DNA from 3 places in the Sporosarcina sp. YIM B06819 genome. Region 2 is predicted to be linked to each of the others. Evidence: riboswitches for the same ligand, from Rfam matches in the RefSeq annotation. Region 2 holds a riboswitch; each other region holds the start of a gene.
What was found. A riboswitch is a leader RNA that binds a small molecule or an ion and turns the genes downstream of it on or off. The one in region 2 is predicted to bind S-adenosylmethionine.

Region 1: another riboswitch for S-adenosylmethionine. It lies ahead of metH (methionine synthase); the one in region 2 lies ahead of R2B72_RS17485 (bifunctional homocysteine S-methyltransferase/methylenetetrahydrofolate reductase).
Region 3: another riboswitch for S-adenosylmethionine. It lies ahead of R2B72_RS12150 (methionine ABC transporter ATP-binding protein); the one in region 2 lies ahead of R2B72_RS17485 (bifunctional homocysteine S-methyltransferase/methylenetetrahydrofolate reductase).

The regions. Positions count from the first base shown of each region.
Region 1 is NZ_JAWLIQ010000011.1:97,489-104,181, reverse strand. Features, by position in the region: gene R2B72_RS09205 (spore coat protein) at 1-34, shown strand, start outside; gene metH (methionine synthase) at 279-3,731, opposite strand; SAM riboswitch class I at 3,837-3,943, opposite strand; gene R2B72_RS09195 (histidine kinase) at 4,076-4,258, shown strand; gene R2B72_RS09190 (hypothetical protein) at 4,443-6,125, shown strand; gene R2B72_RS09185 (CtsR family transcriptional regulator) at 6,370-6,693, shown strand, end outside.
Region 2 is NZ_JAWLIQ010000036.1:1,769-8,461, reverse strand. Features, by position in the region: gene R2B72_RS17495 (methionine biosynthesis PLP-dependent protein) at 1-75, shown strand, start outside; gene metC (cystathionine beta-lyase) at 72-1,262, shown strand; gene R2B72_RS17485 (bifunctional homocysteine S-methyltransferase/methylenetetrahydrofolate reductase) at 1,357-3,195, opposite strand; SAM riboswitch class I at 3,301-3,408, opposite strand; gene R2B72_RS17480 (arsenic transporter) at 3,644-5,002, opposite strand; gene R2B72_RS17475 (DUF2642 domain-containing protein) at 5,272-5,940, opposite strand; gene R2B72_RS17470 (hypothetical protein) at 5,993-6,693, opposite strand, start outside.
Region 3 is NZ_JAWLIQ010000016.1:38,144-44,836, forward strand. Features, by position in the region: gene R2B72_RS12110 (BCCT family transporter) at 1-1,223, opposite strand, end outside; gene R2B72_RS12115 (TetR family transcriptional regulator) at 1,591-2,271, shown strand; gene R2B72_RS12120 (arsenate reductase family protein) at 2,610-2,969, shown strand; gene gcvH (glycine cleavage system protein GcvH) at 3,044-3,427, shown strand; gene R2B72_RS12130 (nucleotidyltransferase domain-containing protein) at 3,571-3,909, shown strand; gene R2B72_RS12135 (nucleotidyltransferase substrate binding protein) at 3,878-4,285, shown strand; gene R2B72_RS12140 (toprim domain-containing protein) at 4,328-4,669, shown strand; gene R2B72_RS12145 (thioredoxin family protein) at 4,741-5,040, shown strand; SAM riboswitch class I at 5,096-5,201, shown strand; gene R2B72_RS12150 (methionine ABC transporter ATP-binding protein) at 5,314-6,339, shown strand; gene R2B72_RS12155 (methionine ABC transporter permease) at 6,332-6,693, shown strand, end outside.

The DNA of each region.
Region 1 (6,693 bases), on a different contig from region 2:
AGGTCCTGGATTCGGCCGTGGATTTGGCCGCTGACGATAAAATTAGTATGTACAACTGAAAATGAGTATTTGTAATAGAAAAAGAAAGATAGGCCTTCATCAGTCATTTTTGCGACTGATGAAGGCCTCTTTGTTAGAGCAATTACGCCCAGGCGTAATTGCATCCAGATTTGGGGCCTGCACGATGCAGGTCATGCAGTGGGGAAGGATTGAACTACATCCTTCCTTGTTGCCACGAGACGTGCAGAACTTAGCCTGCGTTCTACTGTTGGTTCAAGTTAATCTACATTAAAGTATCTTGCATCTGGATGGGCAAAAACAATTGCGGACACCGATGCTTCAGGTTCCATCATGAATTCTTCCGTTAAATGGACACCGATGTCTTCTGGTTTTAACAGTTTGAATAATTTCGCTTGGTCTTCCAGGTTCGGACATGCTGGATAGCCGAATGAGAAGCGTTGTCCAGTATATTTGGCTGCAAAACGGTCGAGCATTGTAAAGTCCGTTGCATCTGGAGTGCCTAAGTGGTCGCGCATTTCTTGGTGAATTCGTTCTGCAAACCCTTCCGCAAGTTCAAGTGCAGTTGCTTGGAAAGCATGACTCTCAAGGAACTTGCCTTCCTCTTTAAACTTGTTAGCGAAATCCCGAACGCCATGTCCTGCCGTCACTTGCATGAAGCCAACATAATCCATCACGCCACTCGAAACTGGTTTCAAATAGTCAGCAAGGCAAAGGAATGGTTCTTTGCTTTGACGTGGGAATGTGAAACGCTCAATTTCTGTTTTTGCATCTTCTGGATCGTAAACAATAACATCATCTCCATCGGATTGTGCTGGGAAGAATTGATAGAGTCCAGATGCTGAGAGGTTACCTGATTCTAAAAATCCGGTGACCATTTCATGCAACTCTATTGCACGTGGCTCTTTGTTTTCTAGCATTTTATTGACATTGCCTCGTAATCCGAGGTGGTGACCGATCAATGTCCGCATGTTGACGTACGGGTAAAGATGGGAAACCGAATAATCTTTTTGAATGCGGCGACGCAAGTCCTTTGGGACTTGAACAGGCACGTCTTCACGGACTGTTTTGATAGGTCGTGGCGCAGTCTCTTCCGACTCTGGATTCGCCGCTTTTTTCGCTGCTTTAATGGCATCGTTTTCCGCGCGCTTTGCTCGTTGTTCATCCAATTCAATGAGCAATGCAGCTTTTTCATCTTTATCCTGAAGTCGATTAGCCAGTTCAAGTCCAAACATCGCATCTTTGGCATATAGCACTGGACCGTCATATTCTGCGGCAATTTTTGTGTCCGTAAATCGACGAGTAAGTGCTGCCCCACCAACCATGATCGGCAAATCAATGCCTGCTGCTTTAAAATCTTGAGCGGTGATAACCATTTGTTGTGCAGATTTAACGAGTAGTCCAGATAATCCGATAATATCGGGCTTTTCTTTGCGAATAACTTCAATCAGTGTTGAAGGAGTCACCTTAATACCGATATCGATGACTGTGAAGCCGTTATTGCTTAAGATGATTTCCACCAGGTTTTTCCCGATATCATGGACATCACCTTTAACAGTTGCCAAAACGATTTTCCCTTTGCCTGTGTCACCCTCGGCTTTGTCCATAAATTGCTCAAGAAATGCTACGGATGCTTTCATCACTCCAGCACTTTGCAGTACTTCCGCCACAATCAGTTTGTTCGTGTTGAATAAACGTCCAACCTCAGCCATTCCATCCATCAAAGGTCCGTTAATGATATCGAGGGGAGTATCATACATCTTAAGAGCAGCTTCCAAGTCAGGAATCAGGCCCTCTTTCGTTCCCTCGATTATATAATAGCTAAGGCGCTCTGGAACGGTTTTCGGAATATCATCTTCCGTTTTCTCTTTCTTCTTGCCGCGATAAAAGTTCGTGAATTCTGCAAGCGTTTCATCGGTTGTATTGAACAGTAAATCATTGGCCATGTTGATTTCTGCTTCAGGGATAGAAGCATAGCGCTCTAGTTTCTCCGTATTGACAATCGCATAGTCAAGACCTGCCTGTGTACAGTGATATAAATACACAGCATTCAACACTTCACGACCAACTGGAGGAAGACCGAATGACACGTTACTGACACCAAGAATGGTCAATGCACGTGGCATTTTTTCTTTAATGAGGCGAATGCCTTCAATGGTTTCCACGGCAGAGCCGATATATTGTTCATCACCTGTACCTACTGGGAAGACGAGTGGATCGAAAATAATATCTTCCGGTGCTAGTCCCCATTTATTGACGAGGAGATCGTAAGAACGTTGGGCTACTTCAAGTTTGCGTTCACGCGTAACCGCCATTCCTGGTTCGTCGATTGTCCCGACAACGACGGCAGCCCCGTACTTTTTGACAAGCGGCAAGACAGCATCATAGCGGTCCTCGCCATCCTCTAAATTGATGGAGTTAATGATGACTTTCCCTTGTGAATATTTCAAAGCCTCTTCAATCACTTTTTCGTCTGTGGAATCAATGACGAGCGGCACTTTTACTTTTTTGACGACTTCTTGCATGAACTTCGTGATATCTTCTAGCTCATCACGGTCTGGATTTGCTAAACAAATATCGATAACATGTGCGCCGCCTTTTACTTGGGCACGCGCAATTTCGGATGCTTCTTCAAATTTGCCATCAACAATCAGCTGTTTGAATTTCCGAGAACCGATAACGTTTGTCCGCTCGCCGATTAATAGTGGGCGCATAGAGTCATCATAAAGCAGAGGCTCAATACCTGACACAGCATGACCATGAACAGTTTCTGAACCTTGTCGAGGTTTTTTATCAGCCACTGCTTCACGAATCGCGCGGATATGTTCTGGTGTAGTTCCACAACAACCCCCTACGATATTCAACCAACCTTTATCAGCAAAACCTTGTAGTTTTTTAGAAAGTGATTCAGGTGATTCGTGGTAATGACCTTCTTCGTCTGGCAGTCCAGCATTCGGATAACAGCTGACATAGCTCGTTGCTAACTCTGACAGCGAACGCAGATGATCCGTCATGAACTCAGGTCCTGTTGCACAGTTTAGGCCAACGGAAAGTGGCTTGATATGTTCTATAGAAATGTAAAATGATTCGATGCTTTGCCCTGCAAGCGTCGTCCCCATCGGTTCAATGGTTCCAGAAATCATCACAGGCAATTCGATTCCTGTTTCCTCAAATGCGCGCTTGATGCCGAGAGTACCCGCTTTGACATTCAACATGTCTTGGCTTGTTTCCATCAGTATCAGATCGCAGCCCCCTTCGATCAACGCTTTGGCTTGTATGTAAAAGTCATGTGTTAAGCCGTCAAATGTAGCCCCCCCTGTGACGGATAATGTTTTTGTTGTGGGTCCCATTGCACCTGCGACAAAGCGAGGCCAGTCAGAAGTGGAAAAGTCTTGTGCACATTGTTTGGCAATTTGTGCTGCACGGAAATTAATTTCATGTGCGTGTTCACCTAAATCATAATCATCGAGAACGATTGGCGTTCCACCAAACGTATTTGTCGAAATGATATCTGCTCCAGCTTCCAAGTATTCACGGTGAATGCGATCCAAGACATCGGGCCTTACAATATTTAAGTACTCATTACAGCCGTCATATTCTTCGCCACCGAAATCCTCGGGAGAAAGATTAGCATTTTGCAACATAGTCCCCATCGCACCATCCATGATGAGTATTCTTTTTTGGAGCTGCTCTTCAATAACATATTTCGACATAACGAATCACTCTCTTTCTTTGTACTAATTATTTTGTTAAATCTACTTGAAAAATAAAAAAAGCCTTCCTAGAAAGAAGGCTTTACGAATATACGTAGTTGTCCCTTCTCATCTTTAGAACCACGGGGGTTCTGCTGGAATTAGCACCAGTCCTTGTCGGCAGGTTGCTGAAGCTTCATAGGGCCAGTTCCCTCTGCTTCTCTTGATAAGAATATAATATTAAGTTGGTTGAATAGTAGAAATCATCATAACGTTATAAATGGTTTCCGTCAAGCCGTCCTGGGTAGAAAGCAAGAAAGTCTATGGTAGGATAGGGATAATATGATAAACAGAAGGTGAACGAATTGAGAGCTTTTAAATATATTATTCCCGTAATGATGATTGTCGGGACGGTTAGTATCATGATGTTAAACAAGAGTCACCAAGATGTTCCACCTATGTCGCGCATTTATATTACGCTAGGTGCGATGGTTGTGAGTGGGATTATTTCTTATTTTTTATTTCCGAAAGATGAAGAAAAGAATTGATGAGAAATCGTTAGCGAGTGTGCTAACGATTTTTTAGCTTCTAGGCAGTGTATATGTTTAGCGGAATTGCTAGGGAGCAGGGCCATTTGTCTAGGTTTCATACATAAAAAGTGAAACAATTCCGTAGGTTAATCGTATAAGGAGTATGTAAAAAAATCTTTGCAATAGAAAAGAGTGTATTTAGATGATCAATTTACTTATCTTTTCAATTATTACAGGTGTTGTGTCTAGCCTAATTATTGTCCCGTTTGTGTTGAACAATAAGGAGACAAAAGTGAAGGTGACGTTTAACAGAGTTGCAGCCATTACTAGCACTGCTATTTTATGCACAGTCATCATTTTCGTCTTTTATTATGTAACGAATATGGATCGTAATTGGACGTCTTTATGGGGGCCGCTACTCGTGGTCACTTTGTTGGGGGCAATTGTGGCAGGGAGTAAGGATCGCAGATTGAAGATTGTTTTATTGTTGGGAGCAATCGCTTTCGGGGCATATATCTTAAGTGCACCTTTATTCAACGCGAATCAGAAATACAAGGCGGTTGAAATGGAACAACAGGTGGAAATCAAAGCGTTTGATGAAACCAAAACGCCTGCAAGCGTACCGCCGAAGTTTGCGCGCAACAAGATGAAGAAGGCGTTCGTTCAAGTTCCGAATCCAAGTTATTATGAACTCGGCAATTTACAAATTCAAAAAGTTGGCGATGATTTTGTCTACATCGCACCTGTTGAATTTTCGAGTCTTTTCAAGTGGTGGGCTGGTAAAACGACACCAGGCTACTTCACAATGAGTGCGACTGACTCGGCAGACAATCCGAAATTCGTGAAGGCTGAAATGGCTTATACGCCGTCGTCTTTTTTCCATAAGCAAGTGGAGCGTCATATACGGATGGAAATGCCGAGTCTTATTTTCTATGGCGATGTTCAGTTAGAAATTAATGATGAGGGGAAACCATATTATATCCGCTCATATGGGAACTTTATTACGGCACGTGACGGCTTTGATGTTCAAGGGATTGTAGTGGTCGACCCGGAGTCAGGTGATGTAAAGCAATATGCAATTGCAGATGTACCTGCATTTATCGATGGTGCCGTTTCTCCTGAGGCAGTTAGTTTGCAGAATAGTTATTTTGGTAATTACGTACACGGATTCTGGAATTCTGTATTTGGGAAAAAAGATGTGAAATTACCATCGGATGAAGGGACCGAATCGAATGTAAGTCCGATTTTTGACGAGAACGGTCATATGTATTATTTCACTGATTTCACAAGTCCGAAAGAAGGTATTGATTCGATGCTTGGTTATGCCTTGACTGATGGACGAACAGGTGAAGCAACGTATTATACGGGCAATCTGGAAGAAGCGTATATGGATTCACAAGGTGCTCTTCAGATTATTGAAAAGAAATTTATCGAAAAGAAATGGTCTGGTGAAATGCCAGTATTGTACAACTTTTACGGGGAAGCAAGTTGGTTAACGCCGGTGCTTGATTCAAACGGATTCTTGCAAAATTACTTCATCGTATCGGCTGCAAATCCGGAAATATCGGTGTATGGAAATTCTCCAAATGAAGCATTGAAATTGTACAAAGCGGCACTTCAACGCGGAGGCAATACTGTCGATGGTAATTCTAGCGCTGAAGAGGCGCAAGTAGCAGTGACTGTCGTACGTGTTTTTAAGGAACGCATCGGCGACTTTACGCTCGTCTCGTTTTTGGCTACTGATGGACGAAACTTCAGCGTATCCTCTGAAACTGCGCTGCTTTCCATTTATATCCAAGAAGGTGATCAGTTGATGATTACGTATCTAGAGACGGGTGAACTGTTTTTGCCAGTGAAGAAATTGACGAATAATAGTATGAAGTAATGATTAACGGAGTACAGGGGAATTCCTCGCGTACTCCGTTTTTTATTTGATGACTAAATATTACTCATTCATGACGATACTATCGAAGCGTAGTGCTTTTAACTTTATTCAGCAGAAGTTCAAGCCCTAGACAAAAATGCGCTGAGGCGCATTTTATTTGCAGATTAAACAGAATGTCATGTACAATTAAGTCAAAGATAGTCAAAGTCAACGGCTTATCACCCGGTATGAAAGAGGTGAAAACATGAGAAATATTTCTGATATTATAGAAGGTTATTTGAAGGCAATCATCGAAGAAGAACAAAAAGGCATAATTGAAATTAAGCGCAGTGAAGTTGCTGAGAAGTTCCAATGTGTTCCTTCGCAAATCAATTACGTCATTAAAACCCGTTTTACAGCAGAACGCGGCTATGCAGTTGAATCGAAGCGTGGTGGCGGTGGCTATATCCGTATTTTTCGTGTGCAGACCAATTCGCGTAAGGAATTGATCGAACATATTTTAGAAGGTATTCGCACAGGAGTCTCCTTTACGATGGCTGAGGATGTTATTTATAGGCTGATGGAGGAG
Region 2 (6,693 bases):
GAGGATACGGATGATTTGATTGCCGATTTGAAACAAGTATTTGCTTCATTAAAAAGTGAGGTGCCACAGCTATGAGTTCACGTGAAGAACGCTTAGAAACAACGATTATCCACGCATCGACACGTGGAGATTTCGAGCAAAAAACAGGTGCTGTAAATGTTCCGATTTACTTGTCTTCTACATTCCATCAAAGTAGCTTTGATACATTTGGTCCTTATGATTATAGCCGTTCAGGCAATCCAACAAGAGAAGCTTTGGAAAAAACGATTGCAGCTTTAGAAGGTGGCGCAAGAGGGCTAGCATTTGCTTCTGGCATTGCCGCAATTTCTTCCGCATTCATGCTATTGTCTGCCGACGATCATATTGTCATAACAGAAGATGTCTACGGCGGAACATTTCGCTTTGTTACCGAGGTATTAACAAAGTTTCGTATCGACCATACTTTTGTTGACTTAGGTGATTTGGAAGCTGTCAAACAAGCTATCCAACCGAATACGAAATTGATTTATATCGAAACACCGTCCAATCCACGTCTTGGCATTACGGATATTGAAGCTGTGGTCAACATAGCCAAAGCGCATAATTGCTTAACATTCCTTGATAATACATTCATGTCACCTCTTTATCAGCGTCCACTCGATCTTGGTGTCGATATCGTTCTGCATAGTGCAACGAAGTTTTTGTCGGGGCATAGTGATATTATTGCAGGTCTAGCTGTCACAAAGGATGAGGCGCTTGGCAATCGTTTGGCTTTCATTCAAAATTCTTTCGGTGCTATTTTAGGTGCGCAAGATTCCTATGCACTCATTCAAGGCATCAAAACATTGGGTGCTCGCTTCACGCAGTCAACTGCCTCTGCTGCTAAAATCGCAACCTATTTGGATAAACATGCATTAGTAGAGGAAGTGTTTTACCCTGGTTTAGCCAGTCATCCAGGTCACGCGATCCACGCCAAACAATCAACAAGTGCAGGTGCTGTATTGTCATTCCGTTTGCCGAGCAGAGAGACAGCAAAAGCGTTTGTTGAAAACGTCAAAATCCCTGTTTTCGCGGTTAGTCTAGGTGGAGTTGAATCGATTCTATCCTATCCAGCACAAATGTCTCACGCTGCTATGCCAAAAGCTGAACGGGAAAAACGTGGTATTACAGATGGTCTACTACGCTTTTCAGTTGGCCTTGAGCATGTCGATGATTTGATAGCTGATTTTGATCAAGCCTTACAAGTTGCGGAGAAATTAGCAACGGCTAAGAGTCCATTGTAAACACATAAACCCCCTTGTAAATGGACCATCCATTTACAAGGGGGTTTGTAATTGGCACAGCTACATTTATGACCGCCATAGCCGATTTACCTGATTATGCGTGAACACCAGCGCTCACTTTTTCATTGATATATTCTGTCAAATCGACCGTCATATCATAGCGCATAAACGGTGTGATTAAGTATATGCCATGGAAATGCTCTAACGCCACGTCAATCAATTCTTTTGCAACCGCTATGCCTTCTCGCGTCGATTGCTCTCGGTCTCCTGCAAATAGCCCCATCCTTGCGCGAACTTCATCTGTCAGCTTGATGCCCGGCACTTCATTGTGAAGAAACTCTGCATTTTGCGACGATGTCAACGGCATAATACCGATATAAATCGGTGCTTGAATATGCTTTGTTGCCTCGTATAATTCAATAATCTTCTCTGGGCTATAAATCGGCTGTGTGATGAAATAATCCGCACCCGCTTCGATTTTTTTCTCCATTCTTTGTACAGCACGGTCGATATGACGCACGTTCGGGTTAAACGCCGCCGCCACTGTAAAGGATGTTTTCTGCTGCAACGACTTACCAGACCAAGAAATTCCTTCATTGAACTGTTTTATCATTGTTATTAGTTCAAAAGAAGTCATATCGAAAACGGACGTTGCGCCAGGGAAATCACCAATTTTCGTTGGGTCTCCTGTAATCGCCAGTAATTCTGTAATGCCCATTGTGTGCAAGCCCATAAGATGCGACTGCAAGCCAATGAGGTTTCGATCGCGGCATGTGATATGGACAAGCGGTGTTGCACCAATTCTTTGTTTAACCAATGACCCCATTGATGCATTACAAATTCTCGGTGATGCCAGGGAATTATCGGCCAATGTAATAGCGTCCACACCTGCGTCATGTAAGGCCTGGGCTCCTTCAAAAAACGTAGCCGTGTTTAAATGCTTAGGCGCATCTAGTTCAACAATAATCGAATGTCTCTTTTTCACCGTTTCAAGCAAGGTCGGTTTATCAAGATTCTTCGACTCGGTAACATTCACTTTCGCCGCGTGCGCTTTCACTTGCTTGTCTTGTACATGCACCCGATTCGTTAGCCCCTCAACCAATGCACGGATATGCGCCGGCGTCGTACCACAGCATCCCCCTAGCAAGCCGACACCCTCCTTACGGAAATTAAGCGCCAGTTTACCAAAATAATCGGGTTCATTTTCATACGTCAATTTGCCATCTGTATAGCTCGGGAAGCTAGCATTTGGGTAGACAGCAAGTAAGGCTTTCTTCGTCAAAGGAACTTCCTCTAAAGCTTTTAACATATGGTAAGGCCCTAATCCACAGTTGACTCCAACCACATCAGCACCTAAAGCTTCCAGCTGCTGCAGAGCATCCGCAAGTGCTAAACCATTTTGTAATACCCCTGCTTCATGCATAGACACATTAGTAATAATTGGTATATCCGTCGCTTGACGTGCAATGTTGAGTACAGTCGTTAATTCATCAAAATCGTAATAGGTTTCTAACAAAATACCGTCTACACCTTCAATAAGTAGACATTGAAGTTGCTGCTTAAAGCTCTGTTCTATTTCTTCCTTCGTGCCAATCGATGCTTTGGAACCATGAATGCCACCAATCGTTCCGAGAATAAACGTATGTTTACCAGCAGCTTTTTTGGCAATATCAACGGCTGCCTTATTGATCTTTTCCACACTATCCTCTAGTCCATAACGTGCTAATTTGATATAGTTGGCCCCATATGTATTGGTTTGAATCACATCGGCCCCCGCCTCAATATAGGCTTGGTGAATATGAAGCACTTGTTCAGGATGCGTCAAATTTAGCTCCTCAAAACAACGGTCTACTCCATTCGTATAAAGCAATGTCCCCATCGCCCCATCGCCAATTAAAATACGTTCCTTCATCGTCTCTAGTAAATTTGCCAATTGTCTATCCCCTCTCTATGTCCACTGATTCATAAAATTGAAACAAAAAAGAGCCTCTCCTTTGTGTTGATAAAGGAAATAGACTCCGCATTTGACTAAGTCTCTTCCTCATCTATCAAGCCGATTTCTCGACCTGCTGGAATTAGCACCGTACCAATTATGGCGGTTGCTGAGGTGTCAACGGGCCAGTCCCTATACCTCTCTAGATAAGAAAAACTATTCAATTGTGTCTGGGTTTTGAATTGATTTAAATTTCTATCATTTATAACCTTACGCTATTCTCCGAAAATTAGCAATACCTTTTTGGGAAGAGGTGAATAATCAGCATTACCCACCAATGTGTTAAGACTGGCAATCGATTTATAATCAAAAGGTGGATGCACGATAGACAATGCAATAACATATACATACAAGGAACGACTAAAGATGAGCAGGAATAGCTTAGATTTCAATTGGCAAAGACCAATTGTACCCAAAAGTATAGCAATGTTAACGTTACGATTGTTGTTATCGGTATGACGATTAACGATACGCTCATATAATCTTTCCAAGAAACTTTTATCTTATTTCGTCTCAGGATACTCATCCAAATTAGTGAAGCAAGGGTACCAATCGGTAACAATAATGATCCCATGTCACTGCCTATAATATTCGCAAGATAGATAGTCTTTAATGTGATTGGATCTAGCCCCATTTCAGTTAAAGTAATCGTCCCAATCATTAAAGCCGGGTGATTATTAAAGATGTTCGCCAGTATTGAAACTAACCCGCCCATGATAAAACTTGCTTGAAAAAGTCCCTGCGTTACAATTGGTTCGCACCATCGCACGAGCAATGCTGTTAGTCCTACATTGTGCAAGCCGTAAATGATTACATACATAGAGAAGGCAAAAATAAGAATGTGCCAAGGCGTCTTCTTCAAAAGATCCACCGGGTTCGTGCGCAAATGATACCATCTCCAACATAACAGAACAACTGAGCCAAGTACTGCTACAAGTTCAATGGGAACATTGATAAAAGAGGCAACGAAAAGGAGACAACGCATGACAAAGACAAACAGTAAAATCTTCATCATAAATCTTGTGCGTTTTTGTTTTGTTTCAACAGAAATCTTTGTTTTTAATGGGTGGAAATTTTTATTGAAAAAGATTTCTTCGATATCATTTGCGGAACTAGGTAATGTTTTGGGTAGCTTATTTTTTACTACCACATACATCAAGCCTGACATAAACAACAAGCCTATCGTTGCCGGAACAAACATCATAGCTGTATGCATCCAAAGAGACATATGCACGATTTCCAGGGCAATTAAGTTCACGATATTACTTACACCAATCGGTGCGCTTGAAGCTGTGGCAATGAGAGCGCCACTTAACAGATAAGGTATTTGTTGGTGTGGTTTTAGTCGGAGGTTTTTAAGTAGTAAAATTAAAATTGGTGTCGTTATTAAAATACTCCCATCGTTATTAAATAAAAGTGTCATCAAAAAGCACAGCAACTGGATATTCCAATAGAGACGGTGACCTGAACCCTTCGAGAAATGGGCTAGCTTTGCAGCTGCCCAATGGAAAAAACCGAAACTTTCCAATATAACAGCCATAACAATAGTTGCAATAATCGTAATGGATGCTCCACCAATTTTACTGATGATGTCCATGATATCTGCGTGTGATACAATGCCCGTTAAAAGAATGATCCCTGCGCCAATCGACGCTGGCCAAGCCTCATTCATCCCTTTAGGTCTCCAAAAAATGACTAACATAGTCACTATGAAAACCAAACCGGTAATAGCAATTTGAACACTCATACATATACATATCCTTTCTTTTTTTTGACCGTTTCCTTGACCTGCTTATCCTTTCTTTTTTATTGTTTGTCCGTTTCCTTTTATGTATATTCACCACGTTGATACCACGACGGGATGTATGTCCACCTGTTTTAAAATGTATATTTGGCCTGGGCAAAAAATGGACAACTATGTCGAAAACTTGTCCACAAAAAAATAGGCTGTCGATGGTTTATCGTCAGCCTGAAACAGGTTCTTTCCATCATTAAAATTGCATAGTTGCAACTGATTCACACCACATGTAACGTCTTAATATGGCCCAAGTTCACATAACTAGAATCCGCTCTTGCTGTTTGAATTTCAGCAATTTGTTGCTCGACATTTGTTATTTTCCCTATATGGCTCTTAGGTCCTCCTATGTTCAACACAACAATTTCATTTTTAAACTGTTCAACTTGGACTTCAAAAGTACTTGCTAGCGTCTCATTATTAGGCTGCACTGGGAGATTCAAACCGTAAGCTAGCTCATTTTGAGCATAAGGAATTAGCCATTTTACATGACTCAAAGAAATGTACATCGTTTTATAAACGGGCGATTGAAATTCAAAATAGTTATCCTTGATACTCGTGATATAGCCATGCAAGGCTTCGTTGCCTGTTACATAAATTTCAACATACTTTCCTTGCGCTTGTGTAAGAACCTTGGTAAACGTTAAATCGACGTCATTTTCATCCGCACTTATGCTCGGCAACATTGCCGGGGCTTGTATATCTTCGTCATTATTGCCATCAACCTTGAAATTTTGGATATGATCCAAGGGAATATACACAAACTCCGCCCCATTAAAAAGCACCATCGTGTCCGTGCCTAAATCAATTACAGTACCTTTTAATATATTTTTACCGGAAACCTCCAGTTGGACAACTTGTTTGACAAGACTTCGAATAATATTATTCACGTCCACAGCTCCTTATAATTTTTGACCAGCAGTATCCAACATACCCGTATTATCATAAATCTCTTAATTGATGGTACATCTTTTCTGCATGCTTCATTAATGAGCGGTACTGTTTCTCTACCATTTCTTCGGAACTTGTTCGTCTTACTGGTAGATGAGAGGGCGTTTTTCCAACAAGTTTAGCGTCTGACGTATTTCCAGCTGCATTCATCATTAGCGCATGGTAATGCAACATTAATGCATGGTATTGCATCTTCAACCTTTTTTGTTGTTCTTCTTGGCTTAGTTGGCTACTAGTGACAAGTTCACCTGTTATTTCAGCAGACTCAGGTTTTCCATCCAAAACTTCAATATCGGCATCTACTTCAATCATTGATTTCGTTTCAAGTATCGGATGAGTTAAACGATTAAGGCGTTTCTTACGTCGTTTCTTCTTAACAGCAATGCTTTCATTGTCCAAAATGTCACTTTCCACTTCGTTTTTACCATGATTTGACATTTCTCTTTTATTCTCTTTTTCAGGGTTATTATGGCTTAGCATTGTACGGTGGTCAGTCATAATGGTATTCCATTCAGAAAGAAGTATCCTTTTTTCATTTAACCTAGACTGGTATTCCGCTAAATTAAATCGTTGTTCATGACTAGACGATTCATATTCATCCTGTTTCTCCATTTGAAGTACATTAGCAGTCTCTACATAAACCTCTGGGGATTCTTGCTTATCACTTGCAATTCTCTTTACCACGCCAACCA
Region 3 (6,693 bases), on a different contig from region 2:
ATGGCCAAAATAACAAAGAACGGTAATACGATGTAGCTTAGTGGCAAGGACTTCAATATTTCTACAACCGTTGCAGGACCACCATTTTCACTTAATATATCTTTAACTGGTAGGATATCACTTAACTGCAAGTTCATCGTATACCCACCGAAAACCATAAAGTAAATCCACCCACCAATTGAACCCCATAAAAGCATATGTGTAATTAGTTCGCGAAGTGTACGCCCTTTCGAAATACGTGCAACAAACAATCCCATAAATGGAGCTGTAGCAGCAAACCAGGCCCAATAGAAAACGGTCCATCCTTGTGGGAATCCTCCCTTGTTGATGGGATCCGTATAAAAACTCATATACGCGAAGTTTTGCACCATCAACCCAAAGCTGTTCGAGAAGTATGTCAAGATAAACGAAGTTGGTCCTACAATAAAGACGAAAATTGCAAGGGCTAATGCAAGATAAACGTTTATGTCACTTAGTCGTTTAATACCTTTATGAAGTCCCATATATGCACTTGCAGAATAAATAATTGTAATACTAACGACAATAATAGTGTCTAGCATTAATGATTGCTGTATACCAAAGATACTGCCAACAACAGCGGAAACCATTGGTACACCTAATCCGAGTGATGTTCCTAGACCACCAACCAAACTCCAGATAACTAGCACGTCTATTAGCTTTGCAAGCCACCCATCAGCATATTTACCTAAAGCTCCACTTAAAGCGGTACTTAATTTTAATGATGGACGTTTTCTAACGAAATAGGAGTAAGCGATGACAACAGTTGGGAATGCATAAAGTGACCATGCCGATATCCCCCAATGAAACAAACCATATGTTAAAGCCCATTCCGCAGCTTCTTTACTTTCGGGCTCTATACCAAAAGGAGGTCCCGTAAAATAAAAAATAGGTTCAAGCATAGACCAATACATGATACTTGTTCCCATTCCTGCTGTGAACAACATCGTTCCCCAGCTGAATGTCGAAAATTCTGGGTTCCCATCACCTAACTTAATTTTTCCGTATTTACTAAAAGCAATCCAGATAAGTAAAACAAATAGGCCGATTGTTAAAAACTGAAACGCCCAGTCCATTTTATACGTAATGGAAGTCATAATTTTATCTAAATACGGTTCTGCAGTCGCTTTATTTAACACGAGTAAAACAGTTGCTGCGACAATAACAACAATGGATGTCCAAAAGACAAATGGATCAATCTGCACCTTCTTCAAATTTCTTCACCCCTCAATTGTAATATAACTACCTAAAAACAACACGTATACTTCTCCAGTAATTGACAGCGCTTTCAAATATCCGAAAGTTCCGTGACGTCCGCCGAAGGCTTTATCTAGATTCAGATAAATTTGTCCATCAATAGTCTGCCTTCCTTTTTTTAATTCATGCAAAAGTAAAAACAAGATGCTTGCATTCATGAAGTAAATATTATCACAATAGATAATATAATCGTGATTATTATTCCACGTTGATTATACTAACACATGAGAAATCTTAGAACAATCTAAAAATGCATTTTTTTTTTAGAAATATCGTATAATTGAATTGACTGGTGCATTACAAAGAATTTAAGAGGTGTTAAACTTGAGTAATAAAAAGATTCAAATGAGTCGTATGTGGAAATATTTTATCGAAGCAACAGTGGAAATCATTGATGAAGAAGGCATCGATCAAGTAACCATTCGAAAAGTTGCAGACCGTGCCGGATATAATAGTGCGACTATTTACAACTATTTCGCAGAAGTGTCTCATCTTCTATTTTTCGCATCAATGAAATTAATGAAAAATTACACTGAAGAAGTGACAATGTATATGGGGAAAGGTGACACGCCCTTAGAAAAATACATGCTTGCTTGGGAATGTTTCTGTAAACATTCTTTCCAACAACCAAGCATCTTTCATGCAGTTTTCATCATGGATTTGGGAGATCAACCAGAAAACCTTATAAAAAGATATTATGAAATTTATCCTACTGACTTAATTGCTATTCCTGAAGAGCTAAAACCCATTTTGATTGAAAGAAGTATGTCCAAACGCGGAAAGTCAATTTTGGAGCTTGCTGCCAACGAAGGGCAAATAGATGCAAATAGTGTAGATGATATTAATGAAATAACAATATTAATTTGGCAAGGAATGCTAACGAATATTTTAAACAGACGCTCGGATTATAAATCAGAAGAAGCTATGCATATTACTATGCAGTATATAGAACAAATAGTTGACAATGCAAAATCACGACATATTGTAGTCAAATAGAGAAGGAGATCACAAGTGTGAATAGATATTTTCCTCTTTATTCTATATTATGAACTTGTGCATTAACCCGTTTGATTATTATGATAATATCGCTAAAACAGTTAAAGCCGTACCAATATCTGCTATTTTCACTTTACTATTGTAGGAAAGTAACAAGACGTTTGCCACACTTGTCCTTCGGTAATGCTATCGTGATTAATTTGCCGAAATTGCGCCGGAAAAGGTCCAATAAAATAAAGATTTTCAGATCTTTCTTACCTGTGCTTTATAAAGAAATTTGTTAGTTAACAGATGTCATTTTTTTTTGTTATAATGGCGAAAATGGAGGTGTTGTGGATATGGGACTTACATATTACGGATATCCGAAATGTGGAACGTGTAGAAAAGCAAAGGCTTGGCTTGAAGCAAAAGGGTTTGAGTTACGAGAGATAAACATTGCAGAAGCCCCTCCTGCTGAAGAGGAACTAGGCAAAGTTATTGCTACATCCGGATTGGAACTGAAGAAGTTTTTCAACGTCAGTGGGACAAAGTATAGGGAACTTAATTTGAAAGATAAATTAGTAGGTATGTCAGATGAAGAGAAAATTAGCTTGCTAGCATCAGACGGTATGTTGATTAAAAGACCGCTTGTTTTTGGTGATAGCAAAGTGACGGTTGGTTTCAAGGAAGAAGAATTTGAAAACGTTTGGACAAAGTGATTCCTTCCTTGTTTTTATGCACGAAATATGCCAAAATTGAAGTGAATGAAACTATATATTTGGAGGGGTACGGAATGAGCACACCAAAAGATCTGCGTTATTCTGAAGAGCATGAATGGGTAAAAGAAGAAGGCGGTAACTACCGTATCGGAATTACACATTTTGCACAATCTGAACTTGGCGATATCGTTTTCGTTGAACTTCCATCTGTTGGTGACGAGATCAAAGCGGACGAGCCTTTCGGAAGCGTTGAATCCGTTAAAACAGTATCAGAACTTTACGCACCAATCAGCGGTAAAGTTATTGAAGTGAACGAAGGACTGGAAGATAGCCCTGAATTCGTGAACGAATCTCCATACGAAAATGCATGGATGATCGTTGTTGAACCATCTGATGTGTCTGAAGTAGATGCATTGATGACAGCTGAAGCATACGAAGCAATGACAGTCGGAGAATAAGTTGTCCAATGAAACGTCGGGTTTATTCCGACGTTTTTTTGATATAGAAGAGCGAGTAAAGATATAAATAGCCATGTCTATCCCTATATGCAATTACTGGAAAGTAGTTAGTGACTTGAGAATTACGTTAGGAGAGGACAAATATGGTTTTCCATTATGATGAAGCAGGTATCACGCAAAGATTTATGACTGAATTACTAATGTTGTGCAAGAAAAACGAATCAATTGAAAGTATAATGCTTTTTGGATCTCGGGCAAGAGGAGACTATCGCAACACATCAGATATTGACCTCGCATTATTTACAAACCACCTTTCTCATAGCGAACAAAACTTAATCGAAGCAGATTTGCAAAACTTACCCACACCGCTAAAAATAGATGTTTTGTTTATGAATCGTTTAGCTAAAGAAAAATTGCTTGTCAATATTAGAAATGAAGGAGTTGTTTTATATGAAAAAGGAAAGACTCCACGAGAAGCTTGAAGATTATAAACGGGCGAGTAAACGTTTAGCTGAAGCAACGGAATTAGAAATCATGAATGATATTGTATACGATGGGGTTATTCAACGTTTTGAATTTACATTTGAACTCAGTTGGAAGCTTATGAAAATATTTTTGGAATATACGGGAATCGAGGAAATGAGAAGTCCGCGGGCTACGATTCGGGAAGCCTATACTTATGGGTTAATTCGAGATGGGGATGAGTGGATCGATATGATGGTAGATCGAAATAAAACATTCCATATTTATGACGAAGAGGAAGCTAAACTCATTTATGTTAAGATTAAAAGGGATTATGTGGGACTTCTGCAAAAGTTGATTGTAAATATAGAAAAAGAGCTAGAAAAACTACAGTAAGCAAATGCTTGTGCCGATAATGACGAAGTGGAGTGGACACTTGTGAATGATGACAAAGTAATCATTGTTGAAGGAGGGCAGGATCGAAAACGGCTTGCACGAATCCTTGCCGAGCCCGTGGATATCATTTGTACGAATGGAACGGTCAGCGCTTATCGACTGGAAGAATTGCTGGCCCCTTATGAACAACATGAGCTGTTTGTCCTTGTCGATGCAGATGAATCAGGCGATAAGATCCGAACGTTATTCAAGCAGGAGTTTCCTGACGCCATTCATTTATATACAGAAAAGGTGTATAGAGAAGTGGAAACAACGCCATACAAAGTACTCGCAACAATCTTGCAAGATGCACATTTCAATATACTGCCCGAATTTTTAACTTGATTCAGCAGATTTAAAACCCTCTACTGAATCAAGTTAGCCTCCGGCGGATTGTAAAGGATGGTTTATAAGCAATGGAAACATGGACACGTGAACAATGGGAAGTAGCCTTGAAAGAGTCGACCGCTGCCTTGTATTATTTATATACACCAATGTGTGGGACATGTGCTGTCGCTTCTAAAATGATGGAAGTTGTGTCAGTAATGAAGCCAGACATGCCGATAGGGAAGGCAGATTTGAATTACGTACAAGACTTGGCAATGGATTATGAAATCGAAAGTGTGCCTTGTTTGCTAATCCAAAAAGATGGCATTGTGCAACATAAGATTTATGCATTTCAGTCTGTTCCCTATCTTCTCGAAAAGATTGGTTGACAGTCCAAATCAACATGTGATAGTATATGTCTTAACATTCTAATTGAATAGAACACTCTTATTAAGAGAGGTGGAGGGATAGTGCCCTATGAAGCCCGGCAACCGTCACGCAAGTGAAATGGTGCCAAATCACACAAAGTATTTACTTTGGAAGATGAGAGATTGGACGAACGTTTATTTATTGATAACGTCAAGCCTTTCTGCCCGTCTGCAGGAAGGCTTTTTTATATTATCAACACGTAGTGTGGAAAAAAATATTCAGAGGTGAGAGAAATGATTCATTTATCAAATATAAATAAACAATACGGTGATGGGTCAGACAGGATTACAGCTGTCAAAGATGTATCGCTTGAAATTGCTGATGGCGAAATTTTCGGAGTCATTGGTTATAGTGGGGCAGGAAAAAGTACGTTAATCCGCTTGTTGAATGGTCTTGAAATGCCTACATCTGGCAGTGTGCAGATTGGGAAGTTAGAAATTTCTGCTATTAAGGGGAAACAACTTAGGGAAGCGCGGCAAAAAGTGAGTATGATTTTCCAACACTTCAACTTATTATGGTCTAGAACTGTTAAGGAAAATATCGCTTTTCCACTGGAAATCGCAGGAGTACAAAAAGCAGACCGTGAAAAGAAAGTGGCAGAGCTGATTGAACTTGTAGGGTTGGCTGGTCGTGAAAATGCCTATCCATCCGAATTATCAGGCGGTCAAAAGCAACGTGTGGGAATCGCCCGCGCGTTGGCAAATGACCCAGAAGTTCTGTTATGTGATGAAGCAACTTCAGCCCTTGATCCAGAAACCACAGATTCAATTCTCGATCTTTTAACTGGTATTAACGAGCGTCTAGGCTTGACGATTGTGTTGATCACACATGAGATGCACGTCATTCGTAAAATTTGCCATCGAGTTGCGGTCATGGAAGCTGGCGAGGTTGTCGAGTTGGGAGATGTCCTAGAAGTATTCCAATCACCGCAAGCGCCGATCACGAAACGATTTGTTACTCAAATAACGGAACCGGTGGAAGTGAAGCAGGCGTTGGCACATATTAAAGAAGAATTGCCTACTGGGACGCTTATCAAGCTTGTTTTTGTAGGGGAACAGACAGAACAGCCCGTTTTAGCAGGCTTGATTCGTAAATTTGATGTAGATGTGAATATCGTTCAGGGGAATATTTCACATACGCATAGCGGGGCATACGGTTCATTAATCCTTCAACTTGTGGGGGACGAGGCTACCATTGAAGAAGCGATTCGTTATCTTCATGAAAAAGATGTGCAGACAGAGGTGATTAGTAATGATTGAAACCCTATTTCCGAATGTTGACTGGCCGAAAATGTGGGAAGCGACAGTTGAAACGATTTATATGACAGCATTATCTACATTTTTTACGTTAGTAATTGGATTGGTGCTAGGTGTCCTTCTATTCCTTTCAAGTCCAGGACAGCTGTGGGCTAATAAATTCGCCAATGTTGTTACAGGGGCATTCGTCAATATTTTTAGATCGATTCCCTTTATTATATTAATCATTTTGTTGATTCCATTTACGAAGTTCCTACTTGGGACGATACGCGGACCTGATGCAGCGATGCCTGCACTTATTATTGGAGCAGCTCCTTTCTATGGAAGAATGGTATTAATTGCATTACAGGAAATTGA